3 regions of the Streptomyces sp. NPDC059785 genome follow, and region 2 is predicted to be linked to each of the others. Evidence: riboswitches for the same ligand, from Rfam matches in the RefSeq annotation. Region 2 holds a riboswitch; each other region holds the start of a gene.
What was found. Region 2 has a riboswitch for thiamine pyrophosphate ahead of thiO (glycine oxidase ThiO). Riboswitches for the same ligand answer to the same signal wherever they lie in the genome.
Positions count from the first base shown of each region.

Region 1 (4,720 bases), on a different contig from region 2:
CAGATTGAACTGGTCCTCCCACCGGAACTCGAAGCGGGCGTCGGACAGCGCATCGTCCCATTCCTGCACACCGGGGTGCCCCTTGGCGAGGTCGGCTGCGTGGGCGGCGATCTTGTAGGTGATGACGCCGGTCTTGACGTCGTCACGGTTGGGCAGGCCCAAGTGTTCCTTGGGCGTGACGTAGCAGAGCATGGCCGTGCCCCACCAGGCGATCATCGCGGCACCGATGCCGGAGGTGATGTGGTCGTACGCGGGTGCGACGTCCGTCGTCAGCGGGCCGAGCGTATAGAACGGAGCTTCATCGCAGATCTCCTGCTGAAGGTCGATGTTCTCCTTGATCTTGTGCATCGGGACATGTCCCGGGCCCTCGATCATGGTCTGTACGTTCAAACGCTTGGCGATCGCGTTGAGTTCCCCGAGCGTCCGCAATTCCGCGAACTGTGCCTGGTCGTTGGCGTCCGCGATCGAGCCGGGCCGCAGGCCGTCGCCGAGCGAGTACGTGACGTCGTACGCGGCGAGGATTTCGCAGAGTTCATCGAAGTGCTCGTACAGGAACGACTCCTTGTGGTGCGCCAGGCACCAGGCCGCCATGATCGAGCCGCCGCGCGAGACGATGCCGGTCTTGCGGTTCGCCGTGAGCGGCACGTACGACAGGCGTACGCCCGCGTGGACGGTCATGTAGTCCACGCCCTGCTCGGCCTGCTCGATGACCGTGTCCTTGTAGATCTCCCAGGTCAGCTCCTCGGCCCGGCCGTCGACCTTCTCCAGCGCCTGGTACAGCGGGACAGTGCCGATGGGGACGGGGGAGTTGCGCAGGACCCATTCGCGGGTCGTGTGGATGTTGCGCCCGGTCGACAGGTCCATGACCGTGTCGGCACCCCAGCGGGTGGCCCAGGTCATCTTCTCGACCTCCTCCTCGATGGAGGAAGTGACCGCGGAATTGCCGATGTTGGCGTTGACCTTCACCAGGAACCGCTTGCCGATGATCATCGGCTCGATCTCCGGGTGGTTGACGTTCGCGGGCAGGACCGCGCGGCCTGCGGCGATCTCCTCACGTACGACCTCGGGGTCGACGTTCTCGCGGACCGCCACGAACTCCATCTCGGGCGTGATCTCGCCGCGCCGTGCGTAGGCGAGCTGGGTGACCGGCCGGCCTGGGCGGCCCCGGCGCGGCTGGCGCGGCCGTCCCGGGAAGACCGCGTCGAGATTACGCAGGCCCCCGCGCGGCGCGGTGTGCCTGATCCCGTCGTCCTCGGGACGGACGGGGCGGCCCGCGTACTCCTCGGTGTCGCCGCGAGCGGTGATCCAGTTCTCCCGCAGCGGCGCCAGGCCCCTGCGTACGTCGGTGTCGACGGCCGGATCGGTGTACGGGCCCGAGGTGTCGTACAGCGTGACCGACCGCCCGTTGGTCAGGTGCACCTGACGGACCGGCACCCGCAGGTCGGAGCGTGAGCCCTCGACGTATGCCTTGTGCCAGCCGATGGACCTGCCGGCCTCCCGCGACGGCTCCTGGGACTGATCGCCCGGAGACACGTCGGACACCTCGTCCGTCTGGCTGGAGGCAGGCGTGCGTACGTCGTTGTTGGTCATGAGACCTACTCCCTACGCCGGCATTACCCGGTAACAGGTTCAGCGGTCGACGCAGCGGTGTCCGTCCGCCGATGTTTCATGTGAAACATCGCTGGGACGGAGGTCAGCGCCCTCTCAGCCCGGTGCTCCGAGCTCCCGCGTGTGCAAAAGGTAACTCCACGCTAGCGGCAATATTGGCGCGGTGAACAGAGGGCCCCCTTCGTTCTTGCGATGATCGGTCGGTGACCACGACGCCTCAGCCGCCCTTCCCACCCTCCCGGCCGCCGCACGGGCCGCCGCAGAGAACGCCTCACAGACCGCCGTCCGGGCCGGGCCCGGACGGCGGCCATGGGCAGGATCCCGGCGACAGGCAGGCCCATGGGCCGGGCGGGCACGGGCCCGGCGGCCACGGACCGGGTGGACACGGGCCGGACGGGCATGGACCGAGCGGGCATGGACCGGGTGGCGGATTCGGTGGCGCGCGGGGGCCGGGTCAGGGCGGCGGGCGAGGGTTCGGAGGCGGGGGCGGGAGCGCGCAAGGCCCGGCACTCGGCGGATCAGGATTTGGGTCCGGGTCCGCGGGCGGGAACGGGCAAGGTCCGGGACCCGGCGGCGGATCGGGGCCTGGTGGCGGATCAGGGCCCGGTGGCGGCCAGGGTCCGGGATCCGGCGGCGGGCACGGGCCGGGGCCCGAGGACGGGGACGGGCACGGGAACGGCCACGGCCACGGCCACGGCCACGGGCACTCGCACAGTCACGGCCCGGCCGCGCCCGTCTCGAAGCATCTTCGCAAGGTCATCGCCGCGGTGCTGATTCCCTTCGCGACAGCGGTCGTCGTGGGCCTGGCGGTGCTCTGGCCGGGCGGTGCCCCCTCCCATGAGCGCACCGGTGTCGGCTTCGACCGGCAGACCCAGCAGGCGACGGTCACCAAGGTCGTCCGGGTGGACTGCAAGTCCGTCAACGCCTCGGCGGACACCCCGACCGGCGACACCTCCACCGCCGAGGGCTCCTCCGCCCAGCAGCAGGCGACCGGCGAGTGCAAGAAGGCGACGATCCGGGTCGACACCGGCAAGGACAAGGGCCGGACCTTCACCGAGATCGTCCAGCCGGACCAGTCACGGCAGTTGAGCCAGGGCGAGAAGGTCGTGGTCGCCTACGAGCCCTCCGCGCCGGAGAACCTCCAGTACTCGGTCGCCGACGTGAACCGCAAGCTGCCCATGGCGCTGCTCGCCGGGATCTTCGCGCTGGCCGTCGTGGTGGTGGGCCGGATGCGCGGAGTCATGGCGCTGATCGCGCTGGCCGTCAGCTTCCTGGTGCTGACGTTCTTCATCCTGCCCGCGATCCTCCAGGGGTCGAACCCGCTGATAGTGGCGGTCGTCGGAGCCAGCGCCATCATGCTGATCGCCCTCTACATGTGCCACGGCCTCTCGGCCCGCACATCAGTGGCGGTGCTCGGCACGCTGCTCTCGCTGCTGCTGATCGGCATCCTGGGCTCCGGGTTCATCGGCTGGGCGGCGCTCACCGGCAATGTGGACGACAACACCGGCCTCATCCACGGCCTGTACCCGGCCATCGACATGAGCGGTCTGCTGCTGGCCGGCGTCATCATCGGCTCGCTCGGCGTGCTCGACGACGTCACGGTGACGCAGACCTCCGCGGTCTGGGAGCTGCACCAGGCGGACCCGACGATGGGGTGGCGCAAGCTGTACCGCGCGGGCATCCGGATCGGCCGCGACCACATCGCGTCGGTCGTCAACACCCTGGTCCTGGCCTACGCGGGCGCCGCGCTGCCGCTGCTGCTGCTCTTCTCCATCGCGCAGAGCAGCGTCGGTACGGTCGCCAACAGCGAGCTGGTCGCCGAGGAGATCGTGCGCACGCTGGTGGGCTCGATCGGTCTGGTCGCGTCGGTCCCGGTCACCACCGCGCTGGCGGCCCTGGTGGTGTCGGCCGACCGCACGAAGTCAGCGGGCGTCCCGGCCCCGGCAAGTGCCCGGCCCCCGCTCGATGCGGACGCCAGGACACCCGCGCGGGGCGGGCGGGGCCGGCGGCGGAAGCGCTGAGCCCGGCCCGGCCACGGCCGGGCCCGTCGGGAGGGAAGGCAGAGACGGAGGCACGGGGTCGTCAGGTGCCGGGCACAGGCACCAGGCACAGGGACTTGCAGGCACCGCTGTGCTCAGCCCGCGCTCTGTTCCTCGGCCAGGATGCGGTCCAGCGCGTCGTCGAGGTGGGTGTCGAAGTGCGCGAGGGAACGCTCCTGCCCCAGCGGGACGAGCCGGTCCGTCCGGTCGAGGAAGGCCACCAGCGGAGCCGTACCCGATCGGAACAGCGCCTGGTCACCGCCCACTTGGAGCCGGATCAGCACCTCGCCGAAGAGCTCCGGCTCCGTGGGGGAGATGCGTACGTCACCGTCCCCGCAGGGGCGGCCCACGCCGTCGATCAGCAGTTCCCGGCCGAAGGCCCACGTCACCGGGGCGTCGCCGGGCAGATGGAAGGTCAGCCGCACGGCGAACGGATCGCAGGTGTCGTACCGCAGCTCCACCGGGATGCGGAAGGCGAGCTCCTCCGACACCAGGAAGCTCATCATGACTTCTGCCTCTACCGACTCGCGCATCGTCTACCCCGTCGTTTGCCGTCGACTGGCCGGGAAACACATCCCTGACCCTGCTGCATCTTGCTCAACGTATACGGGAGATCACAAGGAGTGAGTTTTCAGATGCTGATAGAGATCGCGAGGGTCCCGAGCAGCCGCCCGATCTCGGTCTGGAGCCGCCGCGCCGACGGCAGCAGGCGTTCCGCCTGGTGAGCGGGGAGGGAGAGGGCCACGGTCGCGGCGGTGCTGCCCGCGGTGATCGGGACCGCCGCGCACACCGTCCCCAGCGCGTACTCCTGCCTCTCGACCACGGGTTTCATGCGTCCCAGCGCTTCCAGGCGCCGTAACAGCGTCTGCCCGTCACGCACCGTGTAGGGGGTGAGGGACCGCACCGGGTAGCGGTCGAGGTGGTCGCGGCGGGCCTGCTCGTCGAGTTGGGAGAGCAGGCACTGGCCGATCGCGTGGGCGTGGCCGGTCTCCCGGAAGTCGGCCCACTCCTCGACCGCGCGGTAGCCGGGAGCGTCGGCGACCGACAGGACCTCGATCTCGCCGTCCCGGTAG
Region 1 is NZ_JBHWHV010000023.1:71,261-75,980, forward strand. Features, by position in the region: gene thiC (phosphomethylpyrimidine synthase ThiC) at 1-1,590, opposite strand, end outside; TPP riboswitch at 1,583-1,739, opposite strand; gene ACFV6E_RS19135 (YibE/F family protein) at 1,812-3,629, shown strand; gene ACFV6E_RS19140 (SsgA family sporulation/cell division regulator) at 3,743-4,180, opposite strand; gene ACFV6E_RS19145 (IclR family transcriptional regulator) at 4,279-4,720, opposite strand, start outside.
Region 1: another riboswitch for thiamine pyrophosphate. It lies ahead of thiC (phosphomethylpyrimidine synthase ThiC); the one in region 2 lies ahead of thiO (glycine oxidase ThiO).

Region 2 (4,720 bases):
TGGAATGCAGCAGACCTGTGACTGTCGTGTGGCTGTGCGGTGCCTCACGTTCCGGGGGCCACGAGGCCCGGAACTCCGGCGCGCGCTCAGAACGCGGGGCGCTCGGGGTCCAGGCGCGCGCGGCCCTCCGCGGGCGAGGACGCCTCGGCGAAACGGCGGCGCGGGATCCGGCCCGCCCGGTACGCCAGCCGCCCGGCCTCCACGGCGTGCCGCATACCCTCGGCCATCAGCACCGGCTCCTGGGCGCGGGTCACGGCCGAGGCCAGCATCACGGCCGCGCAGCCCAGCTCCATCGCCAGCGCGACGTCCGAGGCCGTACCGGCCCCCGCGTCCAGGATCACCGGCACGCGCGCGTGCTCGACGATCAGCTCGAAGTTGTGCGGGTTGCGGATGCCGAGGCCGGAGCCGATGGGCGAGCCCAGCGGCATGATCGCGGCGCAGCCGGCGTCCTGGAGCTTGCGCGCCAGCACCGGATCGTCGTTCGTGTACGGCAGCACGGTGAACCCGTCGTCCACCAGCGTCTCGGCGGCGTCGAGCAGCTCGATCGGATCGGGCAGCAGCGTCCGCTCGTCGGCGATGACCTCCAGCTTGACCAGATCCGTGCCCAGTGCCTCGCGCGCGAGGCGGGCGGTCAGCACGGCCTCGCCCGCTGTGAAGCAGCCCGCCGTGTTCGGCAGGACGCGGATGCCGAGCCGGCCGAGCACCGAGAGCACCGAGCCGTGGGCCGCCGGGTCGACCCGGCGCATCGCGACCGTCGTCAGCTCCGTGCCGGACGCCAGCAGCGAGCGCTCCAGGACGTCGAGGCTGGGCGCGCCGCCCGTGCCCATGATCAGGCGGGACGCGTAGGTCGTACCACCGAGGACGAAGGAGTCGTCGGCCATGGTTCAGCCTCCTTGGACGGCGGTGAGGACTTCGACGCGGTCACCCTCGCCTAGGGCGGTGACCGGCCACTGCGCGCGCGGGACGACGGTTTCGTTGAGGGCGGCGGCGATGCCCGAGGGGGCCGCGGTGAGGGTCGCGACGAGCGCGTCGAGCGCGGTGCCGTCGGCGACCGTCCGCCGCTCCCCGTTGACGAAGACGGTGACGAGGACGCTCATACGGGCTGCTCCGTGGGGTTCGTGCGGGCCGCTCCGGCCGGGCCCTGGCCGAACCGCCCGGGGCTGAAGGGGCGGGCCACGTCCGGGAGTTCACCGGTGGTCAGGACGTGCGCCATGGCGTCGCCGGTGACGGGCGTGAGGAGGACACCGTTGCGGTAGTGGCCGGTGGCCAGGAGCAGGCCGTCCAGCACGGTCGGGCCGAGCAGCGGCGCGTTGTCGGGGGAGCCGGGACGCAGTCCCGCGCGGGTCTCGGTCAGCGGCAGCTCCGTGATGCCGGGGACCAGCTCGTGGGCGTCCCGCAGCAGCTCGTACACCCCGCCCGCGGTCACGGTGGTGTCCCAGCCCAGTTCCTCGCTGGTGGCGCCGACGACGAGCTCGCCGCTCACCCGGGGCACCAGATAGACCTGACTGCCGCGCACCACGGCACGCACCGTACGGCTCAGGAACGGCGCGTACCGCTTCGGCACCGTCAGCCGCAGTACCTGCCCCTTCACCGGCCGTACGGGCGGCACTACGTCGTCGGGCACGCCCGCGAGGCGCCCGCTGAGGCTGCCCGCCGCCAGGACGACCCGGCCGGCGGCGAGCGCGGTGCCGTCCGCGGTGACGACACCGGCCGCCCGGTCGCGCAGGACGGTCAGCCGCTGTGCCCAGGTGCGGTGGAGGACGACCCCGGCGCGTTCGCAGGCGGTGACCAGGGCCGCGGCGAGCCGCCGCGGGTCGATCTGGTGGTCCCCGTCGACCCGGAGCCCGCCGCGCACGCCGGGCGCGAGCATCGGCTCCAGGCGGCGGCACTCGCGGCCGCTGAGCCACTCCGAGTCGAGCCCCGACCGGCGTTGCAGCGCGTGCAGTTCGCGCATGTGGGCGCGGTCGTCGGCGTCCAGGGCGACCGCGAGCGTGCCGCTCCTGCGGTAGCCGAGGTCGAGACCCGTCGCCCCGGTCAGCTCGGCCGCGAAGTCCGGATAACGCTCCGCGGAGGCCAGATTGAGGCCCAGCAGGGTCTGCTCGCCGTGGTGCAGCTCGGTGACGGCGGCCAGCATCCCGGCGGCCACCTGCGCCGCCCCGCCGCCCGGCTCGGGGTCCACGACCGCGGTGGCGAACCCGTGCTGCGCGGCCCGCCAGGCGGTCACGAGCCCGATGATCCCGCCCCCGACCACGAGGACGTCCGCCGTGTCCGGCACAAGCGCCATGGGTGTCCAGCCCCTCCCTTCGCCGGCATGACCCGGATCAGGTTCGTACGGTCGGAGGCCGGCCAGCCTCCCTCTCAGCCCGGTGCGTCCGGGCTCCCGCGTGTGCTCTACGTTGGCCACCCTAGCCCGTCCGTCCGGGTGCCAGTAGGGGAGCCCTCGCGCACGGCGGCCGGGACGGCCGCCACCCGGGCGGCGGCACGCGCGTGTGGAACAGGTCACGGGCCCGGTCCGCTGACTGACGAATTGTCAGTTGTCTAAGGTGATCGAGTGAGCGAGCAGACGCAGGGGCGTACGGTACGGCGGGTCGTCGTCGTGGGCGCGGGCATGGCCGGGGTGCAGACCGCGGTCGCGTTGCGGGAACAGGGATTCGCGGGCGACGTGACCGTGCTCGGCGCGGAACCGCACCAGCCGTACGACAGGCCACCGCTGTCCAAGGCCGTGCTCCTCGGCAAGGCCGAGGGATCCGCCTTCGACGTCGACTTCCCCGCGCTCGGCATCACCCTGGGCCTCGGCCGCGAGGTGCTCGCCGTCCGCCCCGGCGACCACGAGGTCGACACCGCGGAGGGACCCGTCCCGTACGACGTCCTGGTGCTCGCCACGGGCGCCGAGCCGATCCGGCTGCCGGGCGCGGAGGACGTCCCCGGGGTCCATCTGCTGCGCACCCTGGACGACGCCGAGCGGCTGCGCCCCGTGCTCGCCCGGCAGCACGACGTCGTGGTCGTCGGGGCGGGCTGGATCGGCGCCGAATTCGCCACCGCCGCCCGTGAGGCCGGCTGCGCGGTGACCGTCGTCGAGGCCGCCGACCGGCCGCTCGCCGGGGCGCTGCCCGCCGAGGTGGCCGCGCCGATGACCGGCTGGTACGCCGACAGTGGCACCGAACTGCGCACTCACGCGCGCGTGGCGAGCGTCGAACCCGGCGCGGTGATCCTGGACGACGGCACCCGGCTGCCCGCGGGCGCGGTCGTCGTCGGCATCGGGGCCTGTCCCGCGACGGCCTGGCTGGCGGGCTCCGGCATCGAGCTCGGCGCGCACGGCGAGGTCGTCGCCGACGACCACCTGCGCACCTCGGCGCCCGACGTGTACGCGGTCGGCGACTGCGCCTCCTTCCCGTCGGGCCGCTACCAGGGGCGCCTGCTGGTCCACCACTGGGACAACGCCCTCCAGGGGCCGCGCACGGTCGCGGCGAACATCATCGGCGAGACGCCCACGGCGTACGACCCGGTGCCGTACTTCTGGTCCGAGCAGTTCGGCCGTTTCGTGCAGTACGCCGGTCATCACGCGGCCGGCGACGCCACGGTCTGGCGGGGCGATCCGGCGGGCGCCGCCTGGACCGTCTGCTGGCTCCGTGAAGGGCGGCTGGTCGCCCTGCTGGCGGTGGGCAGGCCCCGGGACCTCGCCCAGGGGCGCAAGCTGATCGAGGCGGGCACCGCGATGGATCCGGAGCTGCTGGCGGACCCGGCCCGCCCGCTGAAGGCGGCCACGGCGTAACGGCCACGGCGGCGGGGTCGCGTCCCGCCGTACGGCGGACAGCCCGGCCTGCCGCGACCCGGCCGGAGGGTGCCCGGCTACCGACTGTCAGTCCCAGATGGCAGGCTTGTCCCGTGACCGAGATTGACGCAAAGATCGATGCTCTCGTCCCCGCCTGGCTCACCGTCCCCGACATCGCCGAACAGCTCGGCGTCGAGGTGACCCGCGTCCGGCAGCTGGTCAAGGAGGGCCAGCTGATCGCCGTACGCCGTGGTGAGAACCGGGCGCTGCACGTCCCCGCCGCCTTCATCGACGGGGACAAGGTCGTCAAGGGCCTGACCGGCACCCTGACGCTCCTGCGGGACGACGGCTTCACCGACGAAGAGATGCTCGAGTGGCTCTTCACCCCCGACGACAGCCTGCCCGGCACCCCCGCGCAGGCCCTGAGCGAGAATCGCGGCACGGAGGTGAAGCGCCGCGCCCAGGCGCTCGCCGTCTGATCCGGAAGACGACCGTCCGGCGCACGGACCACGGCTCGCCGCCCCACGGCCGCCGCGGTCCGCGCGCCACCGGGGACGCGGGGCGCCCGCCCCGCGTTCCCGGCTTCGCTTCACGAGCCCGGCTCGTGAAGCCCGAACAGGGGGACCCCCATGCCTCAGGCCGCAGTCACCGCGCGTGCGCGGCTCGCCGACGCCCTGGTCTATCTGTGCACGGACGCCCGCAAGCGCCAGGGCGACCTGGCCGGGTTCCTGGACGCCGTCCTGGCGGGCGGCGTCGACATCGTGCAGCTGCGCGACAAGAGCCTGGAGGCGGCCGAGGAGCTGGAGTACCTCGCGCTCTTCGCCGACAAGTGCCGGGAGCACGGCAGACTCCTGTCGGTGAACGACCGGGCGGACGTGGCCCACGCGGCCCGCGCCGCCCACCCGGCCGGCCCCCAGGTGCTCCATCTGGGCCAGGGCGACCTTCCGG
Region 2 is NZ_JBHWHV010000082.1:11,582-16,301, reverse strand. Features, by position in the region: gene ACFV6E_RS38665 (thiazole synthase) at 87-881, opposite strand; gene thiS (sulfur carrier protein ThiS) at 885-1,097, opposite strand; gene thiO (glycine oxidase ThiO) at 1,094-2,284, opposite strand; TPP riboswitch at 2,282-2,394, opposite strand; gene ACFV6E_RS38650 (NAD(P)/FAD-dependent oxidoreductase) at 2,552-3,772, shown strand; gene ACFV6E_RS38645 (Rv2175c family DNA-binding protein) at 3,886-4,251, shown strand; gene thiE (thiamine phosphate synthase) at 4,402-4,720, shown strand, end outside.

Region 3 (4,720 bases), on a different contig from region 2:
GGCGAGGGCGAGCGCGTACTCGGCGACGGCCTGCGCGTAGGCGGGTCCGCAGCCGAGCACGTGGACACCGCGCCGGAAGCAGGTCTCGTAGTCGACGTTCGGATAGAAGTTGCCCTCGACGTTCAGCAGGGCCCGCAGCCGGGGTGCGCGGGCCAGCCGCCCGGCGGGCAGGTCGGGCTGGCCGATGATCGCGAAGGCGTCGGGCAGCGCCGCGTCGAACGCCTCGTCCGACGGGTCGTCGGCGAGGTCCACGACGGTGAAGCGGTCGTGCAGCAGCCGCAGGGCGCCGGGCGTGAAGATGCGGTCGGTTCGCTGCGGGGCGGGCCGCAGCAGCACGACGGGCCGGCCGGCGACGGAGGGCGGGGGCGGAATGCTCACGTGTCTCCTTCTCCCCGTACGTCTTCCTCGTACGTCTTCCTCGTACGTCTTCCTCGTACGTCTTCCTCGTACGTCCCGGGGGCATGCGCGGTGCTGGGCCGGACGCGTGCCGCCGTCCGGCGCCGGGGACCGGGCGCGGTCAGTCCGCCCCGCGGGTCCGCCAGCCGTGGTCGACGGGGCCGATGCCCGCGCCCAGGGGGAAGCCGGACTCGATCGCTCCGGTGACGTAGTCCTTCGCCAGCCGTACCGCCGCCGGTACCGGGTGGCCCTGGGCCAGGCCCACCGCGACGGCCGAGGCGAGCGTGCAACCGGTGCCGTGCGTATGGCGGTTGTCGTGGCGCGGGGCGCGCAGCCAGTGCTCCTCGGTGCCGTCGGTCAGCAGGTCGACGGCCGCGCCGGGCAGGTGCCCGCCCTTGACCAGGACCCACCGGGGCCCGTACGACAGCAGCCGGTCCGCGGCCCGCACCATGTCCGCCTCGTCGGCTACGGCGATCCCGGTGAGCTCCGCCGTCTCGTCCAGGTTCGGCGTCGCCACCGTCGCCGTAGGCAGCAGTGTGTTCCGTACGGCGTCCAGCGCGTCGTCGGCCAGCAGCCGGTCGCCGTGCTTGGACACGCTGACCGGGTCCACCACCACGGGCGCGGCCGTCCCGGCGAGCAGTTCGGCGACCGTCTCGACGAGCAGCGGCGAGGCGAGCATGCCGGTCTTCACCGCCTGCACCCCGATGTCGTCCACGACGCTGCGGTACTGGGCGCGGACCGCCTCGGCGGGCAGTTCCCACGCGCCCTGCACGCCGAGGGAGTTCTGCGCGGTGACGGCGGTGAGCACGCTCATGCCGTGCGCGCCGAGGGCGAGCATCGTCTTGAGGTCGGCCTGGATGCCCGCGCCGCCGCCGGAGTCGGATCCGGCGACGGTCAGGACGCGGGGCGGCGCGGTGCGAGGGGCGGCGCCCGGGGTGGCCGGGACGGGCTGAGGGGTCATACCAGGCTCTCCTTCGGGTGGCCGGACGTACGGGGCGGTGGGCATGGTGGTGCGGCTCCGTGCGGAAGGAGGAGGGGAGGTCGGGGGGCGCGCGGGGGCATCAGTGGGGCCGGCGCACGCGCAGCGGCGTGTACACGGCGAGGGCCACCAGGAACGCCACCCCGTAGGCGAGGTCGGCGCCGTGCAGGGCCTCGGCCACCGGGCCCACGTACAGGCTGGTGCTCATGAACGGCACCGCCGCGGCGAAGGCGGCGAGGAACGCCGTGAGCGCCGGCCACCAGGGCACCGGGCGGGCGCGCTCGGCGGCCAGGTCGACGGGCGCGCCGCGGCGGGCTCTGGCGCGGGCGGCCCAGTCCACGACGACGATCGCCACGAACCCGGGTATCCAGTAGCCGACGAGCAGCAGGACGTTCTGGAAGCGGGTGGTGGTGTCGGCCGCGTGCATCCACAGGACGAGCGGGAAGCCGAGCACGGCGGCCAGGGCGGCGGCGACGGGGCGTGGCACGCGTACGCCCATGGTCTGGAGGGCGAGCGAGCCGCTGTAGTCGTTCATCGCGTTGCTGCACAGCGCGGCGAGGGCCACGACGAGCAGCCCGGACGCGCCGAGTACGCCGCCGCCGAGCAGGGTGTCGACGCCGCGGGCGGTCTGGTCGGTGAACACGGACGCGCCCCACAGGCCGAGCGCCTGGACGGCGACGAAGGACACCGAGATGCCGAGCAGCGTGCACCAGAACATCCGCGGCCGTGAGGTGTCGCGCGGCAGATAGCGGCTGAAGTCGCTGGCGTAGGGCGCCCAGGACAGGGCCAGACTCAGCGCGACCGTGCAGGTCAGGACGAATGCGCCGGCCCGGTCGGCGCCGTGTGCGGTGCCGGCCGCGGCGCTCGCGGTGCCGCCGTCGGCCAGCCTGACGGTGAGCGCGGCGAACGCGGCCGCGAGCGCGAAGGTCATCACGGTCTGGAGCCGGTGGATCGCCTCGTACCCGAGGACGCCGAGCACGCCCTGCGCGGCCAGCATGACCAGGGCGCCCAGCCAGAACGGCCGGCCGCAGAGCTGTGCGAGGGCGTCGCCGCCGAACAGGCCGATCAGCGCGTCCCAGGCGATGGAGGACAGCCATTGCAGGGCGCCCGGCACCGCCACCGCCCGGCCGAAGGCCAGCCCGGCGAGCGGGAGCTGCCCGGCACCGGTCCGGCTGCCCCAGGTGCCCAGGTACGCGGTCGGCACGGCCCCGAGCAGGGTGCCGAGGACGACGGCGGTGAGCGCGGTGGCGAAGTCGAGGCCGAGCGCGGCGCCGAGGGTGCCGGTGAAGACCCCGGTCATGGTCAGGTTGGGCGCGAACCAGACGGTGAACAGCCGCCCGGGCCCGCCGTACCGCGCGTCCTTTGGCACCGGCGCGATTCCCCGCGCCTCGATGCGCAGATCACCGGGGGCGGCGGGCATCCGCCCGTCGAAGACACCCCGGCCCTCTGCTCCGGTACCGGCCGTTTCCGCGCGGGCATGCGGCAACGCCATGAGACATCCCTCCGCCAGTCCTAACTGGTTCAGGTTCGACGGGTGTGATCTCAGCCCTCTTACGGGGCACCCCGTGTCCGTGGGAAAAGGGCCCTCGCGGGCTGTCGCCCGTGAAGACCCTTCGCACCGTCGGGACGACAGGATTTGAACCTGCGACCCCTTGACCCCCAGTCAAGTGCGCTACCAAGCTGCGCCACGTCCCGGTGCGCCCGCCGCGGTGTTCTTCCCGCGTGGCGGCGCGCAGAGAACTTTACCCCACGTACGGGGACGGTCCGCGGGGGGCGGGGCGGCGGTGCGCGGGCCGGGGCGGGACAATCGCGGTATGAGCGCGACATCGGCGACCGGGGACACCGGCGGCAGCGGCGGGCGCGACCGGGACACGGAGGGCCGGGCGCGCAACGCCCGGCCCCGGGACGGTCTCGGCCGTCCGCTGCCGTACGGCGCGGACGGGGTGGAGCGGCAGCCCGAGGGGGTGGTGCGCACCCCGGCGGAGACCGTCGCCGAGGCGCAGACGCTGCTCGCGGCGGGCAAGCCGTTCCACGCGCACGAGGTCTTCGAGGACGCCTGGAAGTCGGGCCCCGACACCGAGCGCGCGCTGTGGCGCGGGATGGCCCAGCTCGCGGTGGGCCTGACCCACGCGGCCCGGGGCAACGTGACGGGCGGCGCCCGCCTGCTGCGCCGCGGCGCGGGAGCGATCGAGGAGTGGTCCACGACGGCCGGCCGCCCCCGGCCCCACGGACTGCACCCGGCGGAACTGGCCGCCTGGGCCCGGGAGCTGGCCGCGGAGGTCGAGCAGGGCGGGACGGCGATCGACGCCGGGAAGCGAGCACCGAAACTGACGGGACCCACCCCCTGAGGGAGCCGCGCGAGGTCCGCCGCGGTCGGGGTGCGCCCCGTCAGGGGCGCGGGGAACCGCGCGACCGGCCAAGGCGGCGCCGCAGCCGGCCGACGGCAGTCCGCGGCACCGCCGGTGGAGCGCCTGGCCGGCGCGGGCAGCCGGCCGGCAGGCAGGCGGCCGACCGACGGCGGACCACACCCCGCCTCCGGCGGAGCGCCCTGTACGCCAGGCGGAGCACCCCGCATGCACCCGCCACTCGGCAGTGTGACGCTGGCCCTGTGACGACCACAGACGAGAGCGTGCCGTCGTCGGCGTCCGCCCCGGCCGCCGCGCCCCCCGTGCTGGACAACCGGCGGCGCAACGTCGTCTTCGTGACGATCATGCTGGGCGTGCTGCTCGCGGCCCTCGACCAGACGATCGTCGGCACCGCCCTGCCGACGATCGTGGCGGACCTGGGCGGCGCCTCGCACATGTCGTGGGTCGTCACCTCGTACCTGCTGGCGGAGACCGTGGCGACGGTGCTGGTCGGCAAGTTCGGCGACCTGTTCGGGCGCAAGCTGGTCTTCCAGGTCTCGGCGGTCGTCTTCATCACCGGTTCGTTCCTGTGCGGGCTGGCCACGAACATGCCGCTGCTGATCGCGTGGCGGGCGATGCAGGGCATCGGGGCGGGCGGTCTGATGGTCACCGCGATGGCGCTGATCGCCGACGTCATCCCGCTGCGGGAGCGGGGCAAGTACCAGGGTGCGATCGGCGCCGTGTTCGGGGTGTCCACGGTGATCGGGCCGCTGCTCGGCGGACTGTTCACGGACCATCTGACCTGGCGGTGGGCGTTCTACGTCAACGTGCCCATCGCGATCGTCGTGGTGATCGCGGCCGCCCGTACGATCCCCGTGGTGCGGTCGGCCTCCCGTCCCGTCATCGACTACCTGGGCATCGCGCTGGTCGCGGTGGGCGCGAGCGCGCTGATCCTGGCGACGAGCTGGGGCGGCAACGAGTACGCGTGGGGTTCGGGCGT
Region 3 is NZ_JBHWHV010000043.1:74,841-79,560, forward strand. Features, by position in the region: gene ACFV6E_RS28695 (NAD(P)-dependent oxidoreductase) at 1-378, opposite strand, end outside; gene thiD (bifunctional hydroxymethylpyrimidine kinase/phosphomethylpyrimidine kinase) at 518-1,357, opposite strand; gene ACFV6E_RS28705 (purine-cytosine permease family protein) at 1,458-2,867, opposite strand; TPP riboswitch at 2,857-2,951, opposite strand; tRNA gene ACFV6E_RS28710 (tRNA-Pro) at 2,997-3,070, opposite strand; gene ACFV6E_RS28715 (DUF309 domain-containing protein) at 3,190-3,723, shown strand; gene ACFV6E_RS28720 (MDR family MFS transporter) at 3,984-4,720, shown strand, end outside.
Region 3: another riboswitch for thiamine pyrophosphate. It lies ahead of ACFV6E_RS28705 (purine-cytosine permease family protein); the one in region 2 lies ahead of thiO (glycine oxidase ThiO).